Regions from separate parts of the Pseudomonas sp. GW821-FHT02H06 genome, predicted to be linked through region 3. Evidence: predicted binding sites of a transcription regulator. Region 3 holds the regulator's gene; each other region holds the start of a gene.
The links. Region 3 encodes FliA, which starts transcription of late flagellar genes. Its sites were predicted from a motif close to CTAAAGTTTNNNNNNNNNNNGCCGNTAA; they were not measured.
Positions count from the first base shown of each region.

Region 1: a site for FliA is predicted at 3,074-3,101, ahead of AC07VF_RS09815 (Maf family protein). Genes of this name have one in related genera too.
Region 2: a site for FliA is predicted at 5,116-5,143, ahead of motA (flagellar motor stator protein MotA). Genes of this name have one in related genera too.
Region 4: a site for FliA is predicted at 2,996-3,023, ahead of AC07VF_RS13275 (methyl-accepting chemotaxis protein). Genes of this name have one in related genera too.

Region 1 covers NZ_JBWKVD010000004.1:321,336-329,065, forward strand. Annotated here, with positions in the region: gene AC07VF_RS09805 (YhdP family protein) at 1-741, opposite strand, end outside; gene rng (ribonuclease G) at 932-2,389, opposite strand; gene AC07VF_RS09815 (Maf family protein) at 2,386-2,997, opposite strand; gene mreD (rod shape-determining protein MreD) at 3,248-3,739, opposite strand; gene mreC (rod shape-determining protein MreC) at 3,739-4,881, opposite strand; gene AC07VF_RS09830 (hypothetical protein) at 4,962-5,099, opposite strand; gene mreB (rod shape-determining protein MreB) at 5,116-6,153, opposite strand; gene gatC (Asp-tRNA(Asn)/Glu-tRNA(Gln) amidotransferase subunit GatC) at 6,361-6,648, shown strand; gene gatA (Asp-tRNA(Asn)/Glu-tRNA(Gln) amidotransferase subunit GatA) at 6,664-7,730, shown strand, end outside.
Region 2 covers NZ_JBWKVD010000005.1:220,006-227,735, forward strand. Annotated here, with positions in the region: gene AC07VF_RS11030 (cyclic-di-GMP receptor FimW-related protein) at 1-1,393, opposite strand, end outside; gene asd (archaetidylserine decarboxylase) at 1,680-2,549, opposite strand; gene AC07VF_RS11040 (rhodanese-like domain-containing protein) at 2,602-3,417, opposite strand; gene AC07VF_RS11045 (HDOD domain-containing protein) at 3,464-4,999, opposite strand; gene motA (flagellar motor stator protein MotA) at 5,213-6,064, shown strand; gene motB (flagellar motor protein MotB) at 6,068-7,123, shown strand; gene rsgA (small ribosomal subunit biogenesis GTPase RsgA) at 7,257-7,730, opposite strand, start outside.
Region 3 covers NZ_JBWKVD010000017.1:125,705-133,434, reverse strand. Annotated here, with positions in the region: partial or broken gene AC07VF_RS22595 (flagellar biosynthesis protein FlhA) at 1-837, shown strand, start outside; gene flhF (flagellar biosynthesis GTPase FlhF) at 849-2,192, shown strand; gene fleN (flagellar synthesis regulator FleN) at 2,311-3,144, shown strand; gene fliA (RNA polymerase sigma factor FliA) at 3,141-3,884, shown strand; gene AC07VF_RS22575 (chemotaxis response regulator CheY) at 4,126-4,500, shown strand; gene AC07VF_RS22570 (protein phosphatase CheZ) at 4,520-5,308, shown strand; gene AC07VF_RS22565 (chemotaxis protein CheA) at 5,453-7,730, shown strand, end outside.
Region 4 covers NZ_JBWKVD010000007.1:14,407-22,136, reverse strand. Annotated here, with positions in the region: gene AC07VF_RS13280 (class I SAM-dependent methyltransferase) at 1-623, opposite strand, end outside; gene AC07VF_RS13275 (methyl-accepting chemotaxis protein) at 771-2,828, opposite strand; tRNA gene AC07VF_RS13270 (tRNA-Met) at 3,260-3,336, shown strand; gene AC07VF_RS13265 (hypothetical protein) at 3,775-4,479, shown strand; gene AC07VF_RS13260 (aldehyde dehydrogenase (NADP(+))) at 4,621-6,201, shown strand; gene AC07VF_RS13255 (flavin reductase family protein) at 6,283-6,891, opposite strand; gene AC07VF_RS13250 (hypothetical protein) at 7,074-7,211, shown strand; gene aztA (zinc ABC transporter ATP-binding protein AztA) at 7,208-7,730, shown strand, end outside.

The DNA.
Region 1 (7,730 bases), on a different contig from region 3:
CCAGTCGCGGGTGAGGCTCTTCGGCAGCCACTTCGACCAGTCGCTTTGCGGGAGGCTCAAGTACGCTTCGGCCGCACCGTCGCGCCACTCATGGGCGCGCACGGTAGAACGAACGTTCAGCGACAGCGGCTGGCCGTCAGACAGGTTCAAGCGGGCGTCGAGGCGCTGGTGCACGCTGCCGGTCTTCAGCGTCAGGCTTACATAGGTCAGCGTCAGGGGCGACTGGTTATAGGCCTGCAAAGTGATCTGGCTGTCGAACAACGACAGGTGCGAGACCATCTGCATCTGAGTGAGGATTTTCTCGGGATCGGTGACCTGATCAGGCTGTACGGGCAGGCCTTGCAGTGCCCAGTGGCCGTTCTGGTCTTCTTTCAGGCCGAACTGCAGCCCGTCCAGCTCAAGCCGTTCGAGGCGCACTTCACGGGTCCGCAGGCTGGCGAGCAGGTCAGGCATGGCCCGCACGTGATCCAGCCGAACGGCGCTGCCGCCCTCGCCGATCATTACGTCACGGGCGACGAAGATAGGGGCGAAGCCGCTCCAGCTGCCTTCCAGCCGACCGATGCTCACCGGCATGCCCAGCGCGGTCTGCGCTTTGGCTTCCACGTCGGCACGGTATTCGGCCACCATCGGGACCAACTGACGCCCGACGCTCACGTACAGCGCGACCAGCACCACGAAAAGGGCACACAGACTCAGGCCCCAACGGGTTAGCACAGCCAGAAACCGGGTCAGACGCTCCATGTCGCTGCGCCTCCGCAAAAACGGCCTGCATATGGCATCCGGCCCAATCGTGCAGGTGCGGGTACGTCCAGGTTGTGCTCAATCGCCACGCGTTGTTCTCTTTGGACGGCATCCGTTCCGTCTGCCTCAAGGGCACTGTTTTCTGTCTTCAACTGCACCGCCACTCGGCAGCACGGCGCATCACGCACTCTCAGAGCAGCACGACGTCATATTGTTCCTGGGAGTACATGGTCTCGACCTGAAAACGAATGGTTCTGCCGATGAACACTTCCAGTTCGGCCACGTTGCCGGATTCTTCGTCAAGCAGCCGGTCGACCACCTTCTGATTGGCCAGCACGCGATAACCCACCGCCTGATAAGCGCGGGCTTCACGCAGGATCTCGCGGAATATCTCGTAGCAGATGGTTTCCGGGGTCTTCAGCTTGCCACGGCCCTGGCAACTGCTGCACGGCTCGCACAGCACTTGCTCCAGACTTTCCCGGGTGCGCTTGCGCGTCATCTGCACCAGACCCAGTTCGGTGATGCCGATGATGTTGGTTTTCGCGTGATCGCGCTCGAGCTGTTTTTCGAGGGTCCGCAGCACCTGGCGCTGGTGCTCGGCGTCTTCCATGTCGATGAAATCGATGATGATGATGCCGCCGATATTGCGCAGCCGCAGCTGTCGGGCAATGGCAGTCGCCGCTTCAAGATTGGTCTTGAAGATGGTCTCTTCGAGGTTGCGATGGCCGACGAACGCGCCGGTGTTGACGTCGATGGTGGTCATGGCTTCGGCAGGATCGATCACCAGATAACCCCCGGACTTGAGCGGCACCTTGCGGTCCAGCGCACGCTGAATCTCATCCTCGACGCCATACAGGTCGAAGATCGGCCGCTCGCCGGGGTAATGCTCAAGACGGTCGGCGATTTCCGGCATCAGCTCGGCAACGAACTGGGTGGTCTTCTGGAAGGTTTCGCGGGAATCGATGCGGATCTTCTCGGTGCGCGGGCTGACCAGGTCGCGCAAGGTGCGCAGCGCAAGACCGAGGTCTTCGTAGATCACGCTGGCCGGGCTGATGGTTTTGATCTGCTCGCCAATCTGGTCCCAGAGCCTGCGCAGGTAGCGGATGTCCATCATGATCTCGTCGGCGCCTGCACCCTCGGCCGCCGTACGCAGGATAAACCCGCCCTTCTCCTTGATCCCTTCCTTGGCGACGCAATCGCTGACCACTTGTTTCAGGCGCTCGCGCTCGGCTTCGTCTTCGATTTTCAGGGAAATGCCGACATGGGCCGTGCGTGGCATGTACACGAGGTAGCGCGACGGAATCGACAGTTGAGTCGTCAGCCGTGCGCCTTTGCTGCCGATCGGGTCTTTGGTGACCTGCACCACCAGACTCTGGCCGTCGTGGACCAGCGAGCTGATGGTCTCCACGGCCGGCCCTTCGCGCATGGAGATTTCCGAGGCGTGAATGAACGCCGCGCGGTCCAGACCGATGTCGATGAACGCCGCCTGCATCCCAGGCAGCACGCGCACGACCTTGCCCTTGTAGATATTGCCCACGATCCCGCGACGCTGGGTGCGTTCGACGTGCACCTCTTGCAACACCCCGTTCTCAACGACCGCCACGCGCGATTCCATGGGCGTGATGTTGATCAGAATCTCTTCACTCATGACTTGTCACCTTCCGGGCGTTGCCAACAGGGTATGCCGAAACGCTGGAGGATTTCTGCGGTTTCGCACAAGGGCAAACCGACCACGGCGGAATAACTGCCACTGAGGTTTTCCACAAACACCGCGCCCAGGCCTTGAATACCGTAGCCGCCGGCCTTGTCGCAGGGCTCGCCGCTGGCCCAGTAACTGCGGGCCTCGTCCTCCGGGATCGCCCGGAAACGGACACGGCTGGCGACGGTTCGGGTTTCGCAGCGCTCTTCATGGACCACGGCGATGGCGGTCAGGACTTCGTGTTCTCGGTTCGAGAGTGCGGCAAGCATCGCCAGCGCCTCGGCCTCGTCCGCCGGTTTGCCGAGGATGCGGCCGTCGAGGACCACGGCGGTGTCGGCGCCGAGGACGCAGGCGGTAGGGTACGCAGGATCGTTGGCGAGCTGCAGCAGGCCGGCGTCCGCCTTGCCACGGGCCAGCCGCAGGACGTACGCGGCAGGGGTTTCGTTGGCCAGAGGGGTTTCGTCGATGTCAGCGCTAAGGGTCGTGAACGGCACGCCGATCTGGGTCAGCAGCTCACGACGGCGCGGGGAGCCGGAGGCAAGAAGAAGTTGAGGCATGGGACGTCTCCGTGTCGTTGATCACAAGCGTAGCCTTGGTGCAGACCGCTGACGTGATGGTGGTCACACCGGCGTCTTCCCGGCTGAAGCCGGTCCCACTAAAGCATCGCATTCATCCTGTGGGACCGGCTTTAGCCGGGAAAGCATCGGGTGTCACACCGCAGAACCGATGGCGCCCATACCGGCCTCTTCCCGGCTGAAGCCGGTCCTACTGAGACAGACCGCAGCCGGTCCCACTGAATGGTGTTGCTCAGTTGATCTTCAACCGCAAACGCAATCCGCGCAGGCCGTAGCTGACCCATGGCCAGAGCAATGCGCTGACCAACGCCGGCAACACCAGCGCCAGGGTCGGCTGACGGTTGCCGGTCAGGGCGCTGAGCCATAGCTGTACCAGCTGCGCGAGGCCGAAAATCACCAGGATCACCAGGCACTGCTGCCACATCGGGAACATCCGCAGACGCTGCTGCAACGACAGCACGAGAAAGGTAATCAGCGTGAGGATCAATGCGTTCTGCCCCAGCAACGTGCCGTACAGCACATCCTCGGCCAGCCCCAGCATCCACGCCGTGACCATGCCGATCTTGTGCGGCAACGCCAATGCCCAGAAGGCCAACAGCAGCGCCAGCCACAAAGGCCGAAATATTTCCATGAACTGCGGCAGCGGCGAAACGCTGAGCAGCAGGCCGATGGCGAAGGTCAGCCAGACCACCCAGCCGTTTCGTGCGGGAGCATGACGCGCCATTATTCTTCCCTCTCGCGTGGAGCGGCCGGGGTCGCAGCAGGTGTCGCCGGTCGGGTAGCGGCAGGCTTTGCCGCAGGTTTGGCGGCCGGCTTGCTGGTCGCGGGCTTGGCAGCCGTGGTCGCCGCCGGTGCGGTGGTTGCCGGAGCAGGCGAGCTGTTGGCGTTGGCAGGCGTCGACGAAGAACTGTGCCCGGCCGGTTTCGGCACGGTGGCCGGAACCACCGCTTTGTTCGGCGTGGCGGCAGGCGCGGCACCCGGCACAGTAGCCGATGGCACTGCCGACGGATCAGCCGCCTGACGATCAAGGGATTCCTGCTGCTGGGCGGCGTCGGCAGCGCGCTCTTCAGGGGAACGGCCGTCGGAGAACACCAGCAACAGATAACGGCTGCGGTTCAGCGCGGCCGTCGGCACCGCCCGCACGATGGCAAAGGGCTGGCCGGAGTCGTGAATCACTTCCTTGACCGTCGCCACCGGGTAACCCGCCGGGAAACGCTGACCCAGGCCGGAACTCACCAGCAGATCGCCTTCCTTGATGTCAGCGGTGTCGGCCACATGGCGCAGCTCAAGGCGTTCCGGATTGCCGGTGCCACTGGCAATCGCGCGCAGGCCATTGCGGTTCACCTGCACCGGAATGCTGTGGGTGGTGTCGGTCAGAAGCAGCACGCGGGACGTGTACGGCATCAACTCGACCACTTGACCCATCAGCCCGCGTGCGTCAAGCACCGGTTGACCGAGGACCACACCGTCGCGCTCACCCTTGTTGATGATGATGCGATGGGTAAACGGGTTGGGGTCCATGCCGATCAGCTCGGCGACTTCGACTTTCTCGTTGACCAGCGCCGACGAATTCAACAACTCGCGCAAGCGCACGTTCTGCTCGGTCAGGGCGGCCAGCTTTTGCAGGCGGCCTTGCAGCAGCAGGTTCTCGGTCTTGAGTTTTTCGTTTTCGGCGGCGAGTTCGGTGCGGCTGCCAAACTGGCTGGCGACGCCCTGATACAAACGCTCGGGCAGATCGGCAATCCAGTAAGACTGCATCAGCACCAGCGACATCTGACTGCGGACAGGCTTGAGCAGGGTGAAACGCGCGTCCACGACCATGATGGCCACAGACAGCACGACCAGCACCAGTAGACGGACGCCCAGGGACGGGCCCTTGGAGAAAAGCGGTTTAATGGGCCGCTCCTTCCAGAGATGCGTGCAGAGGTGCTTGAGTGTGGCTGTGCTTATTCATGCGACATGAAACCGGCCTGATGCGGGTTGATGGAAATGCAGGGCGTCAGACTTGCAACATCGCTGCGCGACGTCAACAGGTCGGACACGAACAGGCAGCACGGTGAGGTGCTGCCCGTTAAGCGCAACATGCTGCGTTCCGGCGACTTATTCGCTGGAGAGCAGGTCCATGGTGTGCTTGTCCATCATTTCCAGCGCACGACCACCGCCACGCGCGACGCAGGTCAGCGGGTCTTCGGCAACGATTACCGGCAGACCGGTTTCCTGGGCCAGCAGCTTGTCGAGGTCACGCAGCAACGCGCCACCACCGGTCAGCACCAGACCGCGCTCGGCGATGTCCGAAGCCAGCTCTGGCGGAGATTGCTCCAGCGCACTTTTCACGGCCTGAACGATGGTTGCGAGGGATTCCTGCAACGCCTCCAGCACTTCGTTGGAGTTCAGGGTGAAGGCACGAGGGACGCCTTCGGCCAGGTTGCGGCCGCGTACGTCGACTTCACGCACTTCGCCGCCCGGGTAGGCCGTGCCAATTTCCTGCTTGATGCGCTCGGCAGTGGATTCGCCGATCAGGCTGCCGTAGTTGCGACGCACGTAAGTGATGATCGCTTCGTCGAAACGGTCGCCACCGACACGGACGGATTCGGCATACACGACGCCGTTCAGGGAGATCAGCGCGATCTCAGTGGTACCGCCACCGATGTCGACGACCATCGAACCGCGGGCTTCTTCGACCGGCAGGCCGGCACCGATGGCCGCAGCCATCGGCTCTTCGATCAGGAATACTTCACGTGCACCGGCGCCCAGCGCGGATTCACGGATCGCACGACGCTCGACCTGGGTCGATTTGCACGGAACGCAGATCAGTACGCGAGGGCTTGGCTGCAGGAAGCTGTTCTCGTGAACCTTGTTGATGAAGTACTGAAGCATTTTTTCGCAGACGCTGAAGTCGGCGATGACGCCGTCTTTCATCGGGCGAATGGCGGCGATGTTGCCCGGGGTACGGCCCAGCATCCGCTTGGCTTCCATCCCGACAGCAACAACGCTCTTCTGATTTCCGTGGGTCCGAATGGCCACAACTGATGGCTCATTCAGCACAATGCCGCGCTCACGCACGTAAATAAGGGTGTTGGCAGTGCCCAGGTCGATGGAAAGATCGCTGGAAAACATGCCACGCAGTTTCTTGAACATGGGGAAAGGACCCTAGGCAACGCGTGGGTAAAAAAGTGCGGCAAACTCTAACAACGACAGGGATTTTGGGCAAGGAGCCAATATGTTAAATTGGCGGTTTTTCCGAGCACTACCCTGGTAGATCGCGGCCTTATGACCGTTTAAAGGGCGTAGTGTTCCGCAATCTGACGTACGGCCTGGCCCGTACGCATTCCACTGGAGAACCCCATGGCGCTTGATCGCTCCGACGTGGAAAAAATCGCTCATCTGGCCCGACTGGGCCTCAATGACGCCGATATCCCGCGTACTACTGAAGCACTGAACAGCATTCTCGGGCTGATTGACCAGATGCAGGCGGTCGATACCACCGGCATCGAGCCCCTCGCGCATCCCCTTGAAGCCTCGCAACGCCTGCGTGTAGACGCCGTGACCGAGGTCAATCATCGCGACGCCTATCAAGCCATCGCACTAGCGGTCCAAGACGGCCTTTATCTGGTTCCGAAAGTCCTCGACTAAGGGAATGTGCCTGCAATGCATCAAATGACTCTGGCAGAGATCGCTCGCGGACTCGCCGATAAAAAGTTTTCCTCCGAAGAACTGACCCGCACTCTGCTGGCGCGCATCGCCCAGCTGGATCCGCAGCTCAATAGCTTCATTACTGTCACCGAAGACCTGGCGATCACCCAGGCCCAGGCCGCCGACGCCCGTCGCGCGGCAGGGGAAACCGGCGCGCTGCTGGGCGCTCCCCTGGCGCACAAGGACCTCTTCTGCACCAAGGGCATTCGCACCAGCTGCGCGTCGAAGATGCTCGACAACTTCAAGGCGCCCTACGACGCCACCGTGGTTGCCAAGCTCGCCGCCGCCGGCACCGTGACCCTGGGCAAGACCAACATGGACGAATTCGCCATGGGGTCGGCCAACGAATCCAGCCATTACGGCGCGGTGAAAAACCCGTGGAACCTGGAGCACGTCCCGGGCGGCTCGTCCGGCGGTTCAGCTGCGGCGGTTGCCGCGCGTCTGCTGCCCGGCGCCACCGGCACCGACACCGGCGGTTCCATTCGCCAGCCTGCCGCACTGACCAACCTGACCGGCCTTAAGCCGACTTACGGTCGCGTGTCGCGCTGGGGCATGATCGCCTACGCTTCCAGCCTCGATCAGGCCGGCCCGATGGCGCGCACCGCTGAAGACTGCGCGTTGCTGTTGCAAGGCATGGCGGGTTTCGACGTCAATGACTCCACCAGCATCGACGAGCCCGTGCCGGATTACAGCGCCAGCCTGAATGCCTCGCTGCAAGGCCTGCGCATTGGCGTGCCGAAGGAATACTTCAGCGCAGGTCTCGACCCGCGCATCGCCGATCTGGTCATGGCCAGCGTCGAGGAGCTGAAAAAGCTCGGCGCCGTGGTCAAGGAAATCAGCCTGCCGAACCTGCAACACGCGATTCCGGCTTACTACGTGATCGCGCCGGCCGAGGCCTCTTCCAACCTGTCGCGTTTCGACGGCGTGCGCTTCGGCTATCGCTGCGAAGACCCGAAAGACCTCACCGATCTGTACAAGCGCTCCCGTGGCGAAGGCTTCGGCCCTGAAGTGCAGCGCCGGAT
Region 2 (7,730 bases), on a different contig from region 3:
TCCAGCCGTGCCCATGGTCCTGAATGCCGATCATCTCACCGGCCTGCAACTGGTCCGGGACTTCCTTCGGCCAGGCCAGGCAGTAGCCGCCCGGACTGTGATTGACGATGTGCAGCGTGTACGTTGGAAAACTCTTTTGCCCGTCGGACGCCGCATTGCCTTCAGCGTCATCACGTTTGTATTCGATTTCCTCGAACGGCAACATGCTGTCGGACGTGCCATTGCGTTGCGCGTCCGCCGTCTCCGCCCACGGATCATGCTTGGCCGGCTTCAAAGGCTGCAACGTGTATTCGGCGACTTTGGACAGGGTCGACATTTGCAGCAGGTCGCTGAAAGACTGCTGGCCGCCGACGTAATAATGCAGAGCGCTCATGCCCACGCAGACGGTGAGGGTGCCTTGCCCCGGGGTGCGTTGAAACGCACGTTCTGACACATCACCCCAAGCAGCGGCAAGGTGCTGGAGGACGTCGATGGACAACCCCGGTGGCACTTTCAGTGCGGATTTCGAGCGTTCTTCAACAGGCGTTTCGGTGTAGCGTTCCAGAGCAGCCGACAGGGGACGGGGGTCGATGCCGAGCAGGTTCGGCCGCTGATCATCGTCGTAAAGCGCGGCATAGCGCGGCGCCGTGTCCGTGCCCGGCGACACCGCGTACAGGCTGTGGCTGTCCAGCGGCTGCTGCAGCGTGACCATCGCGCTCCACGCATCCAGCGCCTCTGCCAGCTTGCCGATGTTGTGCTGGCGCATCTGATTACAGCGCGAGCAGCCCATCAGCAGCGCGACGACGTAAGTCTGTTCAACGGTCATCGCCTGGGTGTTGTGGGCGAGGCTGTCGGCGACGGGCACGTTGTGCAACTGATGCTGGCGGGCGATCTGATAGATCTGGTGCAGCTCAAGCCACAGGCCGTCCTGCACCGGGCAGTAAAGCTGATTGGCGCGGATCAGCGGGCCGTTCAGGCAGCTGAGCGCGCGCTGAAGGGCGGTGGTCAGCAGGCCGATGCGGTCTTTGCTGAGCTTGACGGCCACCCGCGCGATGATCTGTTTGTAGCCAATGGCGAGGTGGTTTTGCAGGGCCTGGCACAGATTGGCGACCTTGCGCGGACGCTCTTCGAGAACCACGGACTGGTTCAGGAAGTGACGCTCCAGATGCTTGCACACGAAAAAAACTTCCGGGCGAAGCAGTTCAAGGAGCTGCATGCGGTTGTCGCTGGGGGTGAGCAACTGGTTCAGCTCGCCGAGCCCTTGATAGAGCTGGCGGGCCATTTCACCGAGATTGGCCTTGGGCAGCGTAGCGATCCAGCGCTTCAAGTCTTTGGGCGTCGCGTCACAGAACGACAGGCTCGACTGCGTCGGCACAGGTGCGCGCAACAACAGTGGAAGACTTAAATTACTCATGTGACCGGCAAACTCCAACGACGACAGGACTGAACGGCGGCGTCCAACTCCGGGGGCAAGCACCCTCGCCGAGCGAAAAGAGCACGTTTACGTCCACTGAAAGCGAAGTTTCCTACAGCGCTGACAACTGGACTTTAGCAGCATCCTGCAACGGTCGCAGCCTGGGCACATTGTCCTGCGCCCAGCCCCGGCAATCCCTGGTTAAGCGTGATGTGGCGCGACGGCTTAAAGCAGTTCGCGCCAGAAAAACAGCATCACGCCTCTCGGGTAAGAGTTAAGGCAAGAATCAGGCCTGCAATGGCAGCGCGATGCCCTGACCCATCTGAACGGCAGAACCGGCCGCCAGCAGCTCGGACCACTTCACCTGATTGGGCCCGAACAGCACGATGGCCGTAGAACCCAGTTTAAAGCGACCCAGCTCGGCGCCTTTTTCCAGATGAATGGGTGCGCGCGCGGCTTCGTCGTAACGGAAAGTCTTGAGCTCGCGTTTCGGCGGCGTGACCAGACCGGCCCAGACGGTTTCGATCGAGGCAACGATCATGGCACCGACCAGCACGACGGCCATCGGTCCGCGTTCGGTGTCGAACAGGCACACGACGCGTTCGTTACGGGCGAACAGCTCCGGTACGTTTTCCGCCGTGGTCTGGTTTACCGAGAACAGCCGGCCGGGCACATAGACCATCTCGCGCAGGGTGCCGGCGAGCGGCATGTGAACACGGTGATAGTCCTTCGGCGACAGGTAAACGGTGGCGAATTCGCCACCCATGAACGGCGTGGACAGGCGCGCATCGCCGCCGAGCAGTTCCAGTACGCTGTAGCTATGGCCTTTGGCCTGGAAGATGCGGCCGTGTTCAATTGGGCCCAGTTGGCTGACCGCGCCATCGGCGGGAGAAAGGATCGCGCCCGGCGTTGGGTCCAGTGGACGCGCGGCCGGTTTGAGGGCGCGGGTGAAGAAGTCGTTGAAGTGCGGGTACCCGGTGATGTCCTCGACCTGAGCCTGGGACATGTCGACCTGGTAGCGTCGCGCAAACCATTGGGTGAAGGCATTTTTGAACCAGCGCACGCGGCATTCGGCCACGCAGCCCGCCAGTTGCGACAGCAGATGATGGGGAAGCAGATACTGGAAAAGGATAAACAGACGCTGTTTCATCAAGATTCCTAAAACGTTTGAAAAAGGGAATACGGATTTATGCCACGTCGGGCGCCGATTATTTCTCGACAGGGGTGTCCGGATGGTTGCCCCACTCGCCCCATGAGCCTGCGTAGCCCTTGACCCTCGGGTAACCCAGCGCCTTGGCCACCAGATAGGTGAAGCCCGAACGATGATGGGTCTGGCAGTGGGTAATGATTTCTTTCTCCGGGGTAATGCCCAGGTCTTTGAGGATCTGCGGCATGTCCTTGCGGATGCGCAGGTGGCGTGCCTGGTCCATGCCGGCAGTCCATTCAAAGTTCACGGCGCCGGGAATATGACCCCCCTTGGCGGCGACGACTTTCTCGCCGGAATATTCAGTTGGCGCGCGAGCGTCCCAGATCGCCAGGTCATCGGCGCCGAGGCGGCTTTGCAGGTATTCGCGGCTGGCCGTGGGCTCGTCGTGCAAGGTGAGCGAGACCGGACCGCCGACTGCCTGTGGCACCTCTGACGACAGCGGCAGACCTTCGGCCTGCCAGGCGAGCAGGCCACCGTCGATATAGTGATACTTTTTGTGTCCGATGACGTCTAGCAGCCAGATGAAGCGGCCGGCCCAACCGCCGCCTTCGTCGTCGTAGACCACGTACACCGCCTCGGGGTTGTGGCCCAGCTCGCCGAACAACGCTTCAAGATGGGTGTGCGAGGGCAGCAGTCCCGGCGCAGGTGGCAGGCCCAGTTGCGTGCGTTTCGGATCGACGAATCGCGCGCCGGGAATGTGGCCGGCCTCGTAGCGGGCCGGGCTGGTCAGGTCGACCAGAATCAGCTCTGGCGCGCTGAGGCGTGCTTGCAGGTCTGCGGGCTCGATGACCAGCGGCAGGCTTGAAAAGGCAGACATCTAGCGTCTCCGGATCGCGAAAAGGTTGCGAATTGTAGCTCAGCCGTCAGCCATTGCGATGGCTAAAGGTGGTCAGCGCTTTCTCGATGCACTGACCGGTTTTTCCGAACGCCTGGACGGACACTTCGGAAAACGGCCCCCCGCCCTGATCAGCCACCACCATCATCACCACACGGCCATTGCTGGCCAGTGAGCGAATCAGCAGGTTTTCGCCGCTGAACAGATTGCGCAGCTGCGGCGGCAGCAGCGCCGAGAACTGAGCGTTGTTGGCCGGTGTCAGGCGCAATTGCGTGGGTTGGGCGAGCAGGCGTTGCAGCACGGTGCTGTCTTTGTAGGGCACCAGCAACGCAGCGGCCGACTTGTCCACGCCCGCGATCTGATGCACGCGCAGGCTGTCGGTCTTGCGATCGGTCATCAGCAACACCACTCGTTGCATGCCTGCGGCTACCAATGCATCCCGGGCGCAGGTGGTCAGGTGTATCGCGTTGATGAAAATGCCGGGCTCTTTCAACAGATCGGCGCAGTGCTTGCGCCACAGCTGCAAGGCGTCGGGCGAGGGGGGCGGGGCAGGCAGCAAGCCTTTATGTACTCGTCGTGCACTCCACGGCCAAAGCAAAGCCTGCGCCGGGTGCCAGATATCCAGGCCGGAATGCTGGCGAGCGCTGGCCGCCGCATTCTGGTGAACCTGCTGCTGGAGATGATCCAGTGACTGTTGCAGATACAGGCTGGTCAGCAATTGCCAGCGCAGGTTATGCGGCGTTTCCCAGGCCTGGTGCGCCGACAGCGCGAGGCCGTTGGCCAGCAGAATTGTATTGGCGGGCTGGTTAAGCCAGCGCCGCAGCGGCAGATCGGCGTCGAGTTGCTGTTGCTGCTTGAGTGGGTCGTTGTTGCTATGGGCGATGCGCAACACTTTCACCAGATTGCGTTGCTGGGAGGTCAGCAGTTCGTAGCCCTGGGTCACCCAGATCGGCAAGCGCCAGTGCTGCGCCAGCCCCTGACACAAACGCACCAGCCGCACGCCAAACAGTGCCTGCTCCACGGTCTTGGCAGATTCGCCCTTGTGGATAACCCGCAATTCCCATTCTTCCAGCAGTTTGGGGTGGGCCAGCGCCAACGGCCAGAGGGGCGAGAGAAACAGCAGGCTGCCCAGATGGATGTCCTGCCACAGCCGGGCCAGTTGATTGGCGAACAGGCCGTAAGCCTGTTGCATGGCGTGCTGACTGATCAGTTGTATCTGGCGCAGCGCCATGGGGATATCCCGTGCATCGACACTCGGCAACCGCGCCAGCAGCGCCTCGGTACGCGCCAGACCCAGGCGGTTGATGGCGACTTCAAGACTCTCCGCAGGCTGAGCCGTGGCGGGGCTGTTCAGGTTGGCTTCGCGCAAAACGTTGAGCACCAGCGCCGGGCTGTCCTGCATGAGATCGGCAATATCGCGCAGCGAGCGGCGGCTGTCGGTCAATGCCGCCTGCACGCGCTGATACGCCACCGCTGGCACCGGCAAGGCGATGCTGTCGAGCTGCTTTATCCAGGTATCGAGGGTGCGCGGAACAGGGAGCGAAGTAGCTTTATCTGATTGCATTCACAACACCCGTACGGCTGGGAGGTTTTGATCAATGTCGGGTACTGGCATCATGCTGGCCCTCATGGACGCAACGTCCTGCGCCACGCATCGGTCAGCATTTTCCTGTGATCTGACTATAGTCTGGCGCATTCATGCCGATAAGCAGGACAAGAGTTTCAAGCGCTTCTCGCACAATGACCATGAACCCGACTCAGTAAGTATTCTCTACCTATGGCAAAAATTATCGGCATCATCGTCGTTTTCGCGAGCGTTCTCGGCGGATACGTACTGTCCCACGGTCAGATCGCTGCGTTGATCCAGCCTTTCGAGGTCATGATCATCGGCGGTGCGGCGCTGGGCGCATTCCTGCAAGCCAACCCGGGCTATATGACCATGCTGGTCATCAAGAAGTCCTTGAAGATGTTCAGCACCCGGTTCACCCACGGCTACTACCTCGAAGTGCTGGGCCTGGTCTACGAGATCCTCAACAAGAGTCGCCGCGAAGGCATGATGGCCATCGAAGGCGACATTGAAGAGCCCGAGAACAGCCCGATTTTCGCCAAATACCCTGGCGTGCTCAAAGACACCCGCATGATCGCTTTCATCTGCGATTACCTGCGCATCATGTCTTCCGGCAACATGGCGCCCCACGAGCTGGAAGGCTTGTTCGACATGGAACTGCTGAGCATGAAAGAAGAGCTCGAGCATCCTTCCCACGCAGTGACCGGTGTCGCCGACGCCATGCCGGGTTTCGGTATCGTTGCTGCGGTACTGGGTATCGTTGTGACCATGGCCTCCCTGGGCTCCGGCGACAAAGCGGCGATCGGTATGCACGTCGGTGCGGCGCTGGTCGGTACGTTCTTCGGTATTCTCGCGGCGTACGGTTTCTTCGGTCCGTTGGCCACTTCCCTGGCCCACGATGCCAAGGAAGAAATGAACGTCTATGAATCGATCAAGGCTTCGCTCGTAGCGTCAGCGTCCGGCGTGCCGCCTTCGCTGGCCGTGGAGTTCGGTCGCAAGGTTCTGTATCCGGCCCATCGCCCCAGCTTCAGCGAGCTGGAACAAGCTGTCCGCGGTCGTTGATCCATGGAAAATAATCAGCCGATTATCATAAAGCGCGTCAAGCGCTACGGCGGGGGGCATCACGGCGGCGCCTGGAAAATCGCCTTTGCCGACTTCGCGACGGCGATGATGGCGTTCTTCCTGGTGCTGTGGCTGATGTCGTCGGCCACCCCCGAGCAACTGCTCGCCATCGCCGGTTACTTCAAGGACCCGGTCGGTTTTTCCGACAGCGGCTCGCCCTATGTGATTGACCTGGGCGGTTCGCCGGAAATGTCCCCTAACCAGACGCTCAACCCGGAAGTGCAATCCACGCCTGCGCCGGATCGCGTGCCCGTTGATGCAGACCAACAGGATGCCGCCGCCGAGCAGGTCGAGCAGGACCGTCTGGAGATGTTGCTGCAAGAGTTGCAGACCAAGATCAACGAGAATCCGCAACTGGCGAAGTTCAAGGACCAGATTCTGTTCGAGATCACTCAGGACGGTTTGCGCGTCCAGATCATGGACGCCGAAAACCGCCCGATGTTTGACATCGGCAGCGCGAAGCTCAAACCGTATTTCGAAGACATCTTGCTGGCCATGGCCGACACCATCAAAGCCGTGCCGAACAAAGTCAGCATCAGCGGACACACCGACGCGACGCCCTTTGTTGGTAACAATGGCTTCGGTAACTGGGAGCTGTCCTCCGGTCGAGCGAATGCCGCACGCCGGGCGCTCGTCGCGGGAGGATATCCGGATCAGCAGGTGGCGCGCGTAGTGGGTTATGCGTCTTCGGCACTGTATGACAAGGAGCACCCGCAAAACCCGATCAACCGTCGCATCGACATTGTGGTGATGACCAAGAAAGCGCAGCAGCGGATCGAAGGCGCGCAGAATTCAGGCGAAGCACCGCAAACCCCGGATGCACCAGGAGCTCCTGCGCCATCGCCTGTACCTGGCGCTGCAGCGCCGGCCAATCAGCCGGGGGCGTCCACTTCCACACCTGCCGTTGACCCACAGGCTTATGCCCAGCCCCACGAGATCCGGCAGAAACTGAACATCTTCGATCAGGGCCAGTTGAAGATCGACGACACCAAGAATTGATACTGGGTTGCAGACACAAAAACGCCGCGATGATCGCGGCGTTTTTGTGTGCGCGTTTCATTCAACGGGCCCGCAGTCAGTAGGAGCGGCTTCAGCCGGGAAGGCCTGAATCGGATTGGCCACTACCGCTGAATCAATAACTGCTTTCCGGCAAGCTCGCGATGATCGAGCGATAGCTGTTCATGCGCTGCTGCTGCACGCGTCCGTCTGCAAGGCCCTGCAACAACGCACAACCGGGTTCGCGGTCGTGTTTGCAGTCGCGGAAGCGGCATCGGCCGAGCAGGTCGTTGAACTCGATAAAGCCCGCTTCGACGTCGGCACGGCTGACGTGGCCCAGGCCGAATTCACGAATACCCGGTGAGTCGATCAGGTCGCCGCCGCGCGGGAAGTGGAAAAGGCGCGCGGTGGTCGTGGTATGCGTGCCTTGACCCGAATACTCCGACAACGGCCCGACGCGGGTGCCGACTTCCGGCAGCAGGCTGTTGACCAGCGAGGATTTGCCGACGCCGGACTGGCCGACGAACACACTGATGTGGCCATCCAACTGGTCCTGCAATTGCTGCATGCCGTCGCCGTGGTGGGCCGACACTTCCAGCACCGGGTAACC
Region 3 (7,730 bases):
ATGGGCGTGACCCTGGCCGAAGCCGAGATCTACCCGGACCGCGAACTGGCCATCAACCCCGGTCAGGTGTTTGGCAGCCTCAACGGCATCACTGCCAAAGACCCGGCGTTTGGCCTGGAGGCCGTGTGGATCGAAATCAGCCAGCGTGCCCAGGCGCAATCCCTCGGTTACACCGTGGTGGACGCCAGCACCGTGGTGGCGACTCACTTGAACCAGATTCTCTACAAACACTCTCATGAATTGATCGGCCACGAGGAAGTCCAGCAATTGATGACCCTGCTGGCCAAGGGATCGCCAAAACTGGCGGAAGAACTGGTCCCGGGCGTGCTGTCGCTGTCGGCGCTGCTGAAGGTGCTGCAGGCGTTGCTTGCCGAACAGGTGCCGGTTCGCGATATCCGCTCCATTGCAGAAGCCATCGCCAACAACGCTGCGCGTAGTCAAGATACCGCCGCGCTGGTGGCTGCCGTACGGGTCGGATTGTCCCGCGCAATCGTCCAAAGCATTGTCGGCATTGAGCCGGAGCTGCCTGTGATCACCCTTGAGCCAAGGTTGGAACAGATATTGCTAAATAGTCTGCAGAAGGCAGGTCAGGGTCAGGAAGAAGGCGTTCTCCTCGAACCGAGCATGGCTGAGAAACTTCAGCGCTCGTTGATCGAAGCGGCGCAGCGTCAGGAGATGCAGGGGCAGCCGGTTATTTTGTTGGTCGCAGGTCCGGTTCGCGCCATGTTGTCCCGCTTTGGACGGTTGGCTGTACCGAATATGCATGTTTTGGCTTACCAGGAAATTCCTGACAATAAGCAAGTCACCATCGTAGCGACTGTCGGGCCTAACGGCTGAGGTAGTGAGTCATGCAAGTTAAGCGTTTTTTCGCCGCCGATATGCGACAAGCCATGAAACTGGTTCGCGATGAGCTGGGCGCTGAAGCCGCCATCATCGGCAACCGGCGGATCGCTGGCGGCGTGGAACTGACCGCCGCCCTGGACTACAAGCTGTCTGCGCTGGCCCCGCGTGTGCCGAACATCGAACTCGAAGACGAGCTGCGCAAGACTCAGTCGCTCATCGTCACTGCTCAGGCTGAGCTGACCCACCGCAGCGAGCTGGACACTGTCGCCAACCGTCAGTTGTTCGCCGGCCTTGCGATGGATGACAGCAAGCAGATCGAACCGACGCTGGAAGAACCGTTTCGCCCGTCCGTCCACGCCGCAGTGGCCGCCGAACGCGCCGAGCGCAACGCCGAGCCGGGCGTTGGCGACCGCGCCTACGAAGCGATGCGTTCCGAATTGAACGGCCTGCGCGAACTGCTGGAAGTCCAGCTGGGCTCGCTGGCCTGGAACCAGCTGCGAGACGGCCGTCCGCAACAGGCCAATCTGTGGCGCCGTCTGCAACGGGTCGGCCTTTCCGGCCCGCTCTCCCGCGACTTGCTGGCGATGGTCCCGGACTCCAACGATCAGGCTCACACCTGGCGCATGCTGCTGGCCCATCTGGCCCGCATGATTGCCACGCCGGACGTCGAGCCACTGGAAGAGGGCGGTGTGATTGCCATGGTCGGCCCTGCCGGCATGGGCAAAACCACCACGCTGGCTAAACTGGCGGCCCGATATGTGTTGAAATACGGCGCGCAAAATATCGCGCTGGTGAGCATGGACAGTTTCCGCATTGGCGCTCAGGAGCAACTGAAAACCCTGGGCCGGATCCTCAATGTACCGGTCACCCACGTCGACCCGGGCCAGTCCCTGGCACAGGCGCTGGAGCCGCTGTTGCGCAAGCGCGTGGTGTTGATCGACACCGCCGGCCTGCAAGCCAGCGATCCGGCCCTGCGTCTGCAACTGGAAACCCTCGCCGGGCGTGGCATCAAGGCGCGCAACTACCTGGTGCTGGCGACAACCAGCCAGAAGCAGGTGCTGTCAGCGGCTTATCACAGTTACAAACGTTGCGGCCTGGCCGGGTGCATCCTGACCAAGCTCGACGAAACGGCCAGCCTGGGCGAAGTGCTCAGCCTGGCCGTGACACACGAACTGCCTGTGGCCTATCTCACCGATGGCCCACGGATACCGGATGATCTGCATTTGCCGCGTCGGCACCAATTGGTGAGCCGGGCTGTCAGCGTGCAGATGCAGGAGGAGCCAAGCGAGGAAGCGATGGCGGATATGTTTGCGGATCTTTATCACAGCACCGGCAAGCGCGCGGGCTAGGTGAAGAAAATGACAGTGGAATTTTCCTGCATCGATGGTCTGCCAGGCATTGTTCAGACACTGAACGTGCAGCCCGACATGTGGCTTAGGTCTAAGCAAGACAAGGTAAACAATTAACATGGGCAGCATGCATCCCGTACAGGTTATCGCGGTGACCGGTGGCAAAGGTGGCGTAGGCAAGACCAACGTTTCAGTGAATCTTTCACTGGCACTGGCCGAGCTGGGACGTCGCGTCATGCTGCTGGACGCCGATCTGGGTCTGGCCAACGTCGACGTATTGTTGGGTCTGACCCCCAAACGCACCCTGGCTGATGTCATCGAAGGGCGGTGCGAGCTGCGCGATGTCTTGCTGCAAGGCCCGGGCGGTGTACGCATCGTGCCGGCGGCATCAGGCACCCAGAGCATGGTCCACCTGACCCCGGCGCAGCATGCCGGGCTGATTCAGGCGTTCAGTGACATTGGCGACAACCTCGATGTGCTGGTCATCGATACCGCCGCCGGCATCGGCGAGTCGGTGGTGAGCTTCGTCCGCGCGGCCCAGGAAGTGCTGCTGGTGGTGTGCGACGAGCCCACATCGATCACCGACGCCTATGCCCTGATCAAACTGCTCAACCGCGATTACGGCATGAACCGCTTCCGCGTCCTGGCCAACATGGCCCAGAGCCCGCAGGAAGGGCGTAACCTCTTCGCCAAGCTGACCAAAGTCACCGACCGTTTTCTCGACGTGGCCCTGCAGTATGTGGGCGCCGTGCCGTACGACGAATGCGTACGCAAGGCCGTGCAGAAACAGCGCGCCGTGTACGAAGCGTTTCCGCGTTCCAAATGTGCCCTGGCGTTCAAGGCCATCGCGCAGAAAGTCGACACCTGGCCGCTCCCGGCGAACCCGCGCGGCCACCTGGAATTTTTCGTAGAACGCCTCGTGCATCAAACCAGCGCAGGGCCCGTCTCATGACAGCAAGTGGCTATCGCATGTACAGCAAATCGTCCAAAGACTCCCAGTATGAGCTGATCGAGCGTTATGCCCCGCTGGTCAAACGAATCGCCTACCACTTGCTGGCGCGTCTGCCGGCAAGCGTGCAGGTCGAGGATTTGATCCAGGCGGGCATGATTGGCTTGCTCGAAGTCTCGACCAAATACGACTCCACCAAAGGGGCCAGCTTCGAGACGTACGCGGGTATTCGTATCCGTGGTGCGATGCTCGACGAAGTGCGCAAGGGGGATTGGGCGCCGCGCTCGGTCCACCGCAACACGCGCATGGTCAGTGACGCGATTCGTGCAATCGAAGCAAAAACCGGCCGTGACGCTAAAGATCACGAGGTTGCTGCCGAACTTGAAATGAGTCTCGACGATTACTACGGGATTTTGAACGATACCCTGGGCAGCCGCCTGTTCAGTTTCGACGACCTGTTGCAGGACGGCGAACACGAAGGGCTGCACGAGGACGGCGCGAGCCAGTCCCTCGAACCGTCGCGGGATCTGGAAGACGAGCGCTTCCAGGCTGCGCTGGCCGAGGCCATTGCCAACTTGCCCGAACGTGAACGCCTGGTGTTGTCGCTGTACTACGACGAAGAGCTGAACCTCAAGGAAATCGGTGAGGTCCTGGGGGTCAGCGAGTCGCGGGTCAGCCAGTTGCACAGTCAATGCGCGGCGCGGTTGCGCGGTCGTCTTGGCGAGTGGCGCGCACGTTCGTGAATCAGGCGCAGGCCGCGAGGCCTGCGTGTTGCGTGTAAGACCGGCTGTGCAAGACGTGAGCGGGAAGCAAATGAGACACGGCAGGAGTCGGTCGAACCGGGTCGTAGATGATCCGGTTTCGCTGCGCTTGTTCCGGTCGATTCAACCCCCTCTTGATGTTCGGCGCAGCCGGTATTGATTGAACGCGCGTTCAGGTGCTGAACGCGTTAAAGACTGCTTGGAGGTCGAATTGGACAAGAACATGAAAATCCTCATCGTTGATGACTTCTCAACGATGCGGCGGATCATAAAAAACCTGTTGCGTGACCTTGGGTTCACCAACACGGCCGAAGCAGATGACGGACTCACCGCATTGCCGATGCTGCAAAGCGGCGCTTTTGACTTCCTCGTCACTGACTGGAACATGCCGGGCATGTCCGGCATCGACCTGTTGCGTCAGGTGCGTGCCGACGAGCGTCTGCGCAGCCTGCCGGTGCTGATGGTCACTGCCGAAGCCAAGCGCGAGCAGATCATCGAAGCCGCTCAGGCCGGTGTGAACGGCTACGTGGTGAAGCCGTTCACCGCGCAAGTGCTCAAAGAAAAAATCGAAAAGATATTCGAGCGCGTCAATAGCTGATGTCCGCTGCGAGGGCGCTATGGATTCCAAAGATTCGACAATGGGTGACTTTGAGTCAACCCTGAAGAAACACGCACAAGAGCTGGTCGCGAGCCTTGAAAAGGGCAAGTTCGGCGACGCTGTGCAACTGATCCATGAGCTTAACCAGACCCGCGACCGCGGCCTGTATCAGGAAGTCGGCAAACTGACGCGCGAGCTGCACAGCGCGATCGTCAACTTCCAGATCGACCCGAACATGCCGCAGGCCGAGGAGGTCTCCCAGATCACCGACGCCACCGAGCGGCTGTCGTACGTCGTCAGGCTGACTGAAAACGCGGCGAACCGGACCATGGATCTGGTAGAGCTGAGCACGCCGTTGATGCACGGGCTCACTGAAGACGCCAAGTCGTTGAGCGCCGATTGGGGACGCTTCATGCGCCGCGAGATCAGCGCCGAAGAGTTTCGTGATCTGGCCCGCCGCGTCGATGTGTTCCTGACCCGCAGCGAGAAGGAGACCACCGAGGTCTCTGCGCACCTGAACGACATCCTGCTGGCTCAGGATTACCAGGACCTCACCGGTCAGGTGATCAAGCGCGTGACCACGCTGGTCACGGAAGTCGAGCGCAATCTGCTCAAGCTGGTGCTCATGGCGAGCCAGGTGGACCGCTTCGCGGGCATCGAGCACGACCAGGAAATGTTCCGTCAGCAAAAAGAACAAGAAAAACTTCACTCCAAGGGTGAAGGTCCGCAGATTCATGCCGATAAACGTGAAGACGTTGTATCCGGACAGGATGATGTTGACGATCTGCTATCCAGCCTCGGATTCTGATTCGGTCATTCTGTCTCGGACTTCAGGTTTTCTGTGAAAGTGGCTGCTGGACCCGCGCGCCAATGCTTCGACGAAAGCAATGCGCGCAGGCCGTCAGTGCAGCCTCCGGATCGGTTTGACGGTTAATTTTAGGAGCACCCCCCAATGAGCTTCGGCGCCGATGAAGAAATCCTTCAGGATTTTCTGGTAGAGGCCGGCGAGATTCTCGAGCTGTTGTCAGAGCAGTTGGTCGAGCTGGAAAGCCGGCCTGACGATGCGGACCTGCTCAATGCAATTTTTCGCGGTTTTCACACTGTAAAAGGGGGCGCCGGCTTCCTCCAGCTCAACGAGCTGGTTGAATGCTGTCACATCGCCGAGAACGTGTTCGACATCCTGCGCAAGGGTGAGCGTCGCGTCGACTCGGAGCTCATGGACGTGGTGCTCGAAGCACTCGACACCGTCAACAGCATGTTCGGTCAGGTGCGCGAGCGCTCTGCCGTCACTCCGGCCACGCCTGAATTGCTGGCCGCACTGGCACGCCTGGCCGAGCCAGCCTCGGCAGAAGAAATCGCGGCGGCACCGGTGGTGGTTGAAGAGCCGGTCGCTGAAGCGCCGTCCGAAGACATCACCGATCTGGAATTCGAACAGCTGCTGGATTCGCTGAACGCCGTCAAGGCGCAAGCGGCAGGTGCTCCTGCACCGGCTCCGTCTGCGCCTGTTGCCGCGGCACCCGTTGCAGCAGCGCCGGCAGCAGCGGCTTCCGCTGCACCGGCTGGCACGGCGGCCAGCGATGAAATCACTGACGCCGAATTCGAATCACTCCTCGATCAGTTGCATGGCAAAGGCCAGTTCGCCGTTGATGCGGTGCAACCGCCGGCGGCTGTGACGCCGTCTGCCGCACCGGCCAGTGACGAAATCACTGACGACGAATTCGAGTCGCTGCTGGATCAGTTGCACGGCAAAGGCTCGTTCTCGCCGGACGCCGTCGGCGCTGCGGCTCCTGGCACTGCGGCACCTGCTGCCGCTGCACCTGCCGCTCCGGTTGCGCCCTCCGCTGCGTCGAAAGCCGCTGCGTCGGACGAGATCACCGACAACGAATTCGAAGACCTGCTGGATCAGTTGCACGGCAAAGGCAAGTTCGAACCTGCCGTGGCTGCCGGTGCAGCTGCAGCGCCGGCCGCAGCGTCACCGGCCAAGAAGCCCGAGCCCGCCAAAGCCGAACCGGCCAAAGCGACGCCTGCTGCTGCGGCGCCGGCCAAAGCTGCACCCGCTGCTGCTCCGGCACCAGCTCGCGCTGCTGCTCCGGCGCCTAGCGAAAAACCGCCGTCTGAAGCGGAAACCACCGTGCGCGTCGACACCGCGCGGCTGGATGAAATCATGAACATGGTCGGCGAACTGGTGCTGGTGCGTAACCGCCTGGTCCGCCTGGGCGCCAACAGCGCCGATGAAGCCATGTCCAAGGCCGTGTCCAACCTGGACGTGGTCACCGCTGACCTGCAGACCGCGGTCATGAAGACCCGCATGCAGCCGATCAAGAAAGTGTTCGGTCGCTTCCCGCGACTGGTTCGCGATCTGGCGCGTCAGTTGAAGAAAGAAATCAGCCTTGAACTGGTGGGTGAAGAAACCGACCTGGACAAGAACCTCGTCGAGGCCCTGGCCGACCCGCTGGTCCACTTGGTGCGCAACGCGGTCGATCACGGTATCGAGTCGCCGGAAGAGCGCGAGGCGTCCGGCAAGTCCCGGAACGGTCGTGTGATTCTGGCCGCCGAACAGGAAGGCGATCACATCCTGCTGTCGATTTCCGATGACGGCAAAGGCATGGACCCTGCGGTCCTGCGTGCCATCGCGGTCAAGCGTGGCGTGATGGACAAGGATGCAGCGGATCGCCTCAGCGACACCGACTGCTACAACCTGATCTTCGCGCCGGGCTTCTCGACCAAAACCGAGATTTCCGATGTGTCCGGGCGTGGCGTGGGCATGGACGTGGTGAAAACCAAGATCGCCCAGCTCAACGGCTCCATCAGCATCAATTCCACCAAAGGCCTGGGCTCGAAGATCATCATCAAGGTGCCGCTGACCCTGGCGATCATGCCGACGCTGATGGTCATGTTGGGCAACCAGGCCTTCGCGTTCCCGCTGGTCAACGTCAACGAGATCTTCCACCTGGACCTGTCGACCACCAACGTCGTCGACGGTCAGGAAGTGGTGATCGTGCGCGACAAGGCGCTGCCGTTGTTCTACCTCAAGCGCTGGCTGATCAGCTCGGCGGCTCACGAGGAGCAGCGCGAAGGCCACGTGGTGATTCTGTCGGTGGGCACGCAACGCATCGGATTCGTGGTGGATCAGTTGGTCGGCCAGGAAGAAGTGGTGATCAAGCCGCTGGGCAAAATGCTGCAAGGCACGCCAGGCATGTCGGGCGCGACCATCACCGGTGACGGCCGTA
Region 4 (7,730 bases), on a different contig from region 3:
ACGACGCCTTCACGCTTGAGCGTCACATCGCGAAAATGCGTGCGCAAATGCGCTTCGAAACCGGCCTGGGTGTCGTGGCTGTTTCCGAAGATGCCTTTCTTGTTGTAGACCGCCATCAGCTTGCGGCCAAAGCCATTGTGACCCGCCTCGTCCCCCAGAATCGTTGAGCCAAACAGTACGCCGTCCGGGTTCAGGTTGTGCTTGAGGTGAGCGAAGATCGCCGCCTTGGCGTCCAGCGGGCCTGGCAGGCAATGCAGCAGGTAAAAAAGCGATATCGAATCGAAACGCTCGTTTCCGGGTATCGGCGTCATCACGTCATGCTGGAGGGTGCGCGTGTCTGGCCGGCCGATCCTGCGCTTGGCGGCGGCGAGGCTGCTCGGGTTGAGGTCCATCAGGGTGATTCGGGTGTTCGGCGGCAGCTTGGCTTTCGCCAGGTAGTAACCCGTGCCGACGCCAATATCCAGATGATGAGCACGTACGTTGGCGCGGAAGAACGGCAACAGCACGTCATCGGTCGGGCAACTCCAGGCATACCGGTTGGAAATGCCCAGCACCCACGCGTCGTACAACGCTAACGTCAGGGGCGAATAAACCGCCGCACCCGCGGCACTGCTGTCGGTCATGGAAAAATCCCTACGGCGATGGGTATCGAAATACGGTGAGAAAGCGACAAATCTTATACGTCGCCTGGCTTTCGTCTTTCAACCCACACCCCATGCGCGCCCGTGAAAACGTGCGCGCCGATCGCCCTCGTGCCTTGCTTGCGCGGCTTACCCCAGCTGGAATCTCGCGGTGTTGTCGCTCAAGGCCCGGCTGCCTTTGGTCAGCGTGTCTGCAGCCTGATTGACCGCACGCGCGCCGTCCAGCAGACGGCCTGCAGCCTGATCCACCTGTTGGATGTTGCCACTGACCTCGTCCGCCGTTGCGGCCTGCTCTTCAACCGCGGTGGCGATCTGCGCCAGCGTGTCGGTGACGATCTGCACGGCGCTGGCAATCTCTTCCAGCCGCTCGCCCAGCCCGGTCACCGACTGCGCATCACTCACCGCCTGGCCACACGCCGCTTCCATCAGGCTGACGGCTTGGCTGACGGTCGAGCGCAAGCTGTCCACGGTCCCGGCAATTTGCGCGGTCGACGCCTGGGTCCGCTGGGACAAACTGCGCACTTCGTCAGCGACCACGGCGAAGCCACGGCCCTGCTCGCCCGCACGCGCCGCCTCGATGGCGGCATTGAGCGCCAGCAGATTGGTCTGTTCGGCGATGCCGCGAATGGTGTCGACCACAGACTGAATTTGCTGGCCCTGCTCGCTGACCTTGCTCAGCGCGTTGGCGGTGTCGGTGAGTTTCTGGTTCAACTGCTGAATGCTCGCGGTGGTGCGCTGACTGTCGCGGCTGCTGTCCTCGGCGATGCGTCGGGTGGCCTGAGCGCTGCCGGACGCCGCTTCACAGCTGCGGGCAACGCCCATGGAAGTCGCGGCGAGCTCAGTAGCCGCCGCTGCAATCTGGCTGATCTGCTGTTGTTGATCTTCGACTTCGTTGAGCGTGCTGCCGGACTGCGCATTGAGGGTTAGCACCGCAGAGCCCAATTGCTGGGTTTCGTGGTTGACGCCCAGCAGACTGGTGCGCAGTTGCACCACGGCAACGTTGAGCGCGGTGCTAATGGCAGCCAGTTCGTCACGCCCTTCAACGGCGACCTCGACGCACAAGTTGCCGTCACGCAGGGACTCGGCCAAGGTCGTGATGCCTTTGGCGCTGCGCTGAATCGACGCCTGGAGGCACATGAAGAGGTACAGCGCCGCGAGCGCGAGAATGCTGAATATCGCGGCCACCGGCACAAACTGCTGAGTAGCCTGTTCATGGTAATAATCGAGCCGGCTGGTGAGTGAAGACAGTGACTGCTTGCGCAGGGCCGCCAGTCCGTCGCTGACGTTATCGACGCTGCGTTCGAAGCCGGCCGGGTCGAGCTTGATGCTGCCGCCGAACACACCGTCGTCGAGCACTTTCAGTTCGGTATCGAGGCGCTGAAGACTGTCTTCATACTGACGCGTCCAGACCTCCATACCCGGGTAAGCCTTTGCTTTTAGCGAGCCTACTGCTTTGACCAACTGATCGCGGGCGTCGCCGATGCGACTGCGCAGGTCGCGCATCTGAAGACGGCTTTGCAACGAGAACTGTCCGGACGCGATCGACGACTGGCCGATACTCGCCATGCGCCCTACCCGCTCGACAAGGTCCGGCGCCTGCTGCGTCGCGATCTGCATCAGCAAGTAGGTTTCAAGCCAGGGGTCTAGGATCAAGCCGCTGTCCATGGCGATCTGTTCGCGCAGGCTCTGCAGCGCTGTAAGAGCGGATGTGAAGCGGTCGTAGCCGTCCGGCCACCAGCCGACCGCCCGCAAGGATTCCGAATCCATGCCTTTGACCGAGGCCTGCAGCGCTTGATACCGGGTCATGATGTCCGCGCTGGCGTTCTGTGCCTTGAGTTCATCACCCAGGGAAGCCAGGGACCGGTTCAGGTCAGGGTTCGCAGCATCCAGCGCGCCCATGGCTGCCTTCGCGGCCGGCGTTGGATCATGAAGAATGTCGGCCGCCTTCCAGCGCGCGGCGCGGTTGCGCTGGGCCGTCAGCTGCACATCCAGCGCATCAAGCGCCATGAGCTGGCGCACGCCGGCTTGCTCCTGAGAAATCACCGCCAGCTTGCTGCGGTAATCCTGGCCGATCATCCACAGGCTGCCGGCCAGCGGCAAAATAAACAGAAAGAAGAGCACCTGAAACTTGCGTGCGAACCCGAGACGTCCGAGCAGGCGGATGCCTGGCGACAAAAGACTCTGCATAGCCGACTACTCCTCACCGACAAACGCTGCATGACAAATGATCGTCGCTGCGCTGCCTTACATTCTTACCGGCAAAATGCCATGTCTGTGTTTTGAAAACGATAACCGCCCATCTTTTGAACAAGGGACGCGTTTGGGCCTATCGAAATCTGCTGCCGCTTTCATCTATAACGGCAGCGCTGCGGCAGGCATAAGCAAGAACCGGACCGATAGCACGAAGCCATCAAACCGGGCACGAGCCCGAGGACGGTGCAGGATGGGTGCGCGAAAGTGGGGCAAAAGCACTCAGCGCCGAGTTAGAAACTGTCACCGACGTGCAGGGATGAGGAATGGCTGAATGGCCGCGAGGCTAACCGATTGATCGTGTGGATAAATTTTTTCAAAGAGACGCTTGACACATCTCCGATCTGAGCGAATAATGCGCGCCACTTGGCTACATAGCTCAGTTGGTTAGAGCATAGCATTCATAATGCTGGGGTCCGGGGTTCAAGTCCCTGTGTAGCCACCAAGTACCTCAACAAAGCCCGCCTTGTGCGGGCTTTGTTGTTTCTGGCGTTCGGTGGCTAAAGTGGGATCCCAAAACGCCGATAGCCCTGTACTGCATCTCGCAGTGCACGGAGGCTATATGAAAAAGATCGCTATCGCTGGACTGGTCGCTCTGCTTTCCATCGTTTCACTCTCCGCGTCGGCGTGTCCGAAAGGCACCCATCCGACAGGCGGGACGGGCTCTCACCACAAAGGCGGGACCTGCGTATAAGACCAGCCCGGCAATTGCCGGGCTTTTTGATGCTGTGGTCTAGTCTGAGGCGTCCAACGCCAATCTTCCTGTGGTCCGGGTGCAAGCGGCAATCCGTGACAACCGCGCCCTCGTCCAATAGATTACGCCCCTCGAAACGCCCCGAGCTTTTCGCGCCTCAACCCCAGTTAACGAAGCAGTGGATGTTCAATGTCTGATTCCCATACCGATCCGGCGGCAAACGCCGTGTCGTCGAAGCAAGCCTACGAAGAAGCCATCAATCTTTCACAACACGTGCCACAGGCCAAAACCATCAGCGAGATGGTGCTCGACGCCTTCCAGAGCGCGAAGGAAAGCGACCAGATTCGCGATCTGCGCCTGGCCATACGCGCCGCCCATGACCGATTCGACGACGACCAGGCCTACGCGCTGATGGGTCAGCTTAAACAGCTCAAGGACGCCGAAGCCGCCGACATGGCCGCGCTCGAAGACCTGAGCGCGAAGTTTCCGATCAGCCGGATTCTCTCCAGCTATAAAGACGATCCGAGTTTTCAGGAGCTTGTCTACAGCTTGGCGTTGAAGGTGCTGAACCAGACCCATCAAGCGGTCAGCAACCCCAGTGGCGGCAAGGGCAAAGCGACACGGCCGAAGAAGGAAGCCGAGGTTTTCGTCATCAGCAAGGACGGCGCCAGCGTCACCCTGCCCCTGCGCACGCCACGCTCGAAAGCCAACATGGACCGCGAAGCCTTTGAATTCCTAGGGTTCTCGTTCGTGGGTGAAGGCGATGAGGCCGAACTGCAGAGCGAAGTGTTCGTGGACAAGGACGGCAACCAGCAGCCCGCCACGCGCAAGAACATCGTCAGCGCGATCCAGCAGCAAACTGCGTTCGAAGGATTCAGCGCCGTTCAGCAATAAGCGGCAGCAAGACGCTCGGCCCTAAGCCGGGCGGCAAGCTCAACACCAGGACCGGTGGCGATCGTAGCGCCATGATGTAACCTCAGAGGCTGGCCACAGCGGTACCCACTGACGGTCGCCGCCCTCGAGAGGTGTTGAGCAATGCAGATTCTTGGTGAAACGATCATCGGACAACGTGCTGTGCGTGGCCAGGCCGGAGAGGTGTTCGCCCTCGCCGCCACCACGGGTGAACCCCTGACACCTTCGTTTGGCGCCAGCACGCTGGAAGACGTCAATGCCGCGTGCGAACTGGCCGAAGCTTCGTTCGACAGTTATCGACAACTGAGTGACGACCAACGCGCCACCTTTCTTGAGGCCATCGCCCAAGGTCTTCTCGATCTGGGCGATGTGCTCACCGAACGCGTGCATGTCGAAAGCGGCCTGCCCAAGCCGCGCCTTGAAGGCGAGCGGATGCGTACGGTCAATCAGCTCAAACTGTTTGCCAGCCTGCTGCGCGATGGGCGTTGGCACGGTGCCGTGGTCGATACCGCGCTGCCAGAGCGCCAGCCACTGCCTCGCGCCGACTTACGTCTGCGGCGCATCGGCCTTGGTCCGGTGGCAGTGTTCGGTGCGAGCAACTTCCCCCTCGCCTTCTCGGTTGCGGGCGGCGATACCGCCTCAGCGTTGGCGGCCGGTTGCCCGGTCATCGTCAAGGCGCACCCGGCTCACTTGGGGACCAGCGAACTGGTGGGGCGCGTGATCCAGAAAGCCGCGCGCGACACCGGCATGCCAGAAGGCGTGTTCTCGTTACTGATCGACAAAGACATTGCTGTCGGCCAGGCGCTGGTCAGCCACCCGTTGATTCAAGCCGTGGGCTTTACTGGCTCCCGCCGTGGCGGTCTGGCACTGGTGGCAGCGGCTCAAGCGCGTGCGGTACCGATCCCGGTGTACGCCGAGATGAGCAGCATCAACCCGGTGTTCCTGCTGCCGGCCGCTTTGCTGGCCCGCGCCGAAACCATCGCCAAAGGTTTTGTCGAATCGCTGGTCATGGGCGCGGGGCAGTTCTGCACCAACCCCGGCATTCTGCTGGCACTGGAAAGCGACGCGCTGGAAACGTTCGTGTCGGCTTCGGCCAAGGCGCTGTCCGAGAAACTGCCGACCACGATGCTGACGCCGAACATACACGGCGCTTACTGCAACGGGCTGAATAATCTGCACAGCGCATCCGGCGTGACGCTGGTGGCGGAGGGTCAGGAGGCCGAAGGTTCATTCCAGGCCCGCCCCGCCTTCTTCCGTACCGACTCGGCCACCTTCCTCGCCAACCCTGCGCTGGAAGACGAGAACTTCGGGCCAAGCGCGTTGTTGATCGTCTGCACCGACGTCGCCGATCTGCAGAAAGTCGCCGCCAGCTTCGACGGGCAACTGACCGTAACCCTGCAATTTGACGATGGCGATGAGGCAACTGCTCAGGCGCTGCTGCCGATTCTGGAGCGCAAGGCGGGACGGATTCTGTTCAACGACTTCCCCACCGGCGTCGAAGTGAGTTATTCGATGGTCCATGGCGGACCGTTCCCGGCCACTTCCGACAGCCGCAGCACCTCGGTGGGCGCGACCGCTATTGATCGCTTCCTGCGGCCTGTCTGTTATCAGAACGTGCCGGACTCGCTGCTGCCCCCTGCGTTGAAAGCCAGCAATCCGTTGAAGACCTGGCGTCTTGTGAACGGCGAACTGTCGAAGGACTGAGGTGCATCCACGTCCGGCCACTTAAAGCTGCTTCACCGCGCCCCTTCCACCAAGGGGCGCGCCTTCCAAGCCGGACGTGGGTCAGTCAGCGGACCGCTGCAGCACCTTGCCATCCACGCCATCGCCGATCACCAGAAAATGCCCGCCCGCCACATGGTGAAGGGTGCGCAGCGCGTCATGCCCCTCGAAATGCCAGTGCCCTTCGGAAAACACGCGTTCATCCGCCCACGCTGCGACCACTTCGCCGATGAACAGATCGTGTGCGCTCTGATTGTGCGGTTCGGGAATCAATCGGCACTCCAGCCAGCCCGCGCAGCCTTCCAGCAACGGCGCTTCAACGTGGGAGCCTGCGAAGGTCTCCAGACCATAAGCCTTGAATTTATCCAGGCCCTGCTCCTGGGAGATCTCCAGCCCTGAGGTCGAGCCGACCGTTTCGACGATATCGATCTGGCTGAGGGTCGGCACGTTGATCACGAACGTGCCCGAGTCTTCGAGCAACTGCCGCGTCCACACCGACTTATCCAGGACGACCGTGACTTTCGGTGGCTGGAAGTCCAGCGGCATCGCCCACGCTGCCGCCATGATGTTGCGCTGACCCTCGTGAGCGGCGCTGATCAGTACAGTCGGGCCGTGGTTGAGCAGGCGATAGCATTTGGCGAGGGGTACCGGACGCCGGTGGGAAGCGCTCATGGGGATCATCCTGACAAAGAGAAAAGTGATCGAAAACTACAGGGTTTATCGCGCCGGGGATACGCCACCCTCCGCAGCGTGGTGGAAACTGTCGCCTGCCTGAACTTCGCCCAAATCGCGCTTTGCAGATCAACCCAAAGGTGATGTAATACTATAACAAATTATTTCAGGCAGTCCTTTTTGTGAAACGCGATTCCCGGCTTTCCTCCTCCCTTGCAACGTCTGCACTGGCTCAATCAGCCGGCAAACGCGTGTTGATTTCCTTCGCCATGCTGGTCTTGCTGTGGATCGGCGTTGCCTGGGCGGTGGCGATCCCATGAGTGCCGCCATCGACCTCCATGACCTGACACTGACCTACGAACGCCGGCCAGCGGTGCATCACGCCAACGGCCGATTCGCGGCGGGCAGCCTAACGGCGATCGTCGGCCCCAACGGCGCCGGTAAATCCACGCTGATCAAAGCCATCGCCGGCACGCTCAAACCCGCGGTCGGGCGCGTCGAGCGCAACCAGTTGGCAACGCGGCATATTGGTTATCTGCCCCAAGCCGCCGAGATCGACCGGAGCTTTCCGCTGAGTGTGGCCGACACCGTAATGATGGGCGCCTGGCGCAGCATCGGGGCGTTCCGGGGCGCCACGCGACAGCATGCTCAACAGGCTCAAGAGGCGCTGGGAGCCGTAGGTCTCGCAGGATTCGATCAACGCAGCATCAGCTCGTTGTCGTCCGGTCAGTTTCAGCGCGTGCTGTTCGCCCGGCTGTTATTGCAGGACGCCTCGGTGATTCTGCTCGACGAGCCCTTCACGGCGATCGATGCACGCACCACGCGGGACTTGTTGCAGT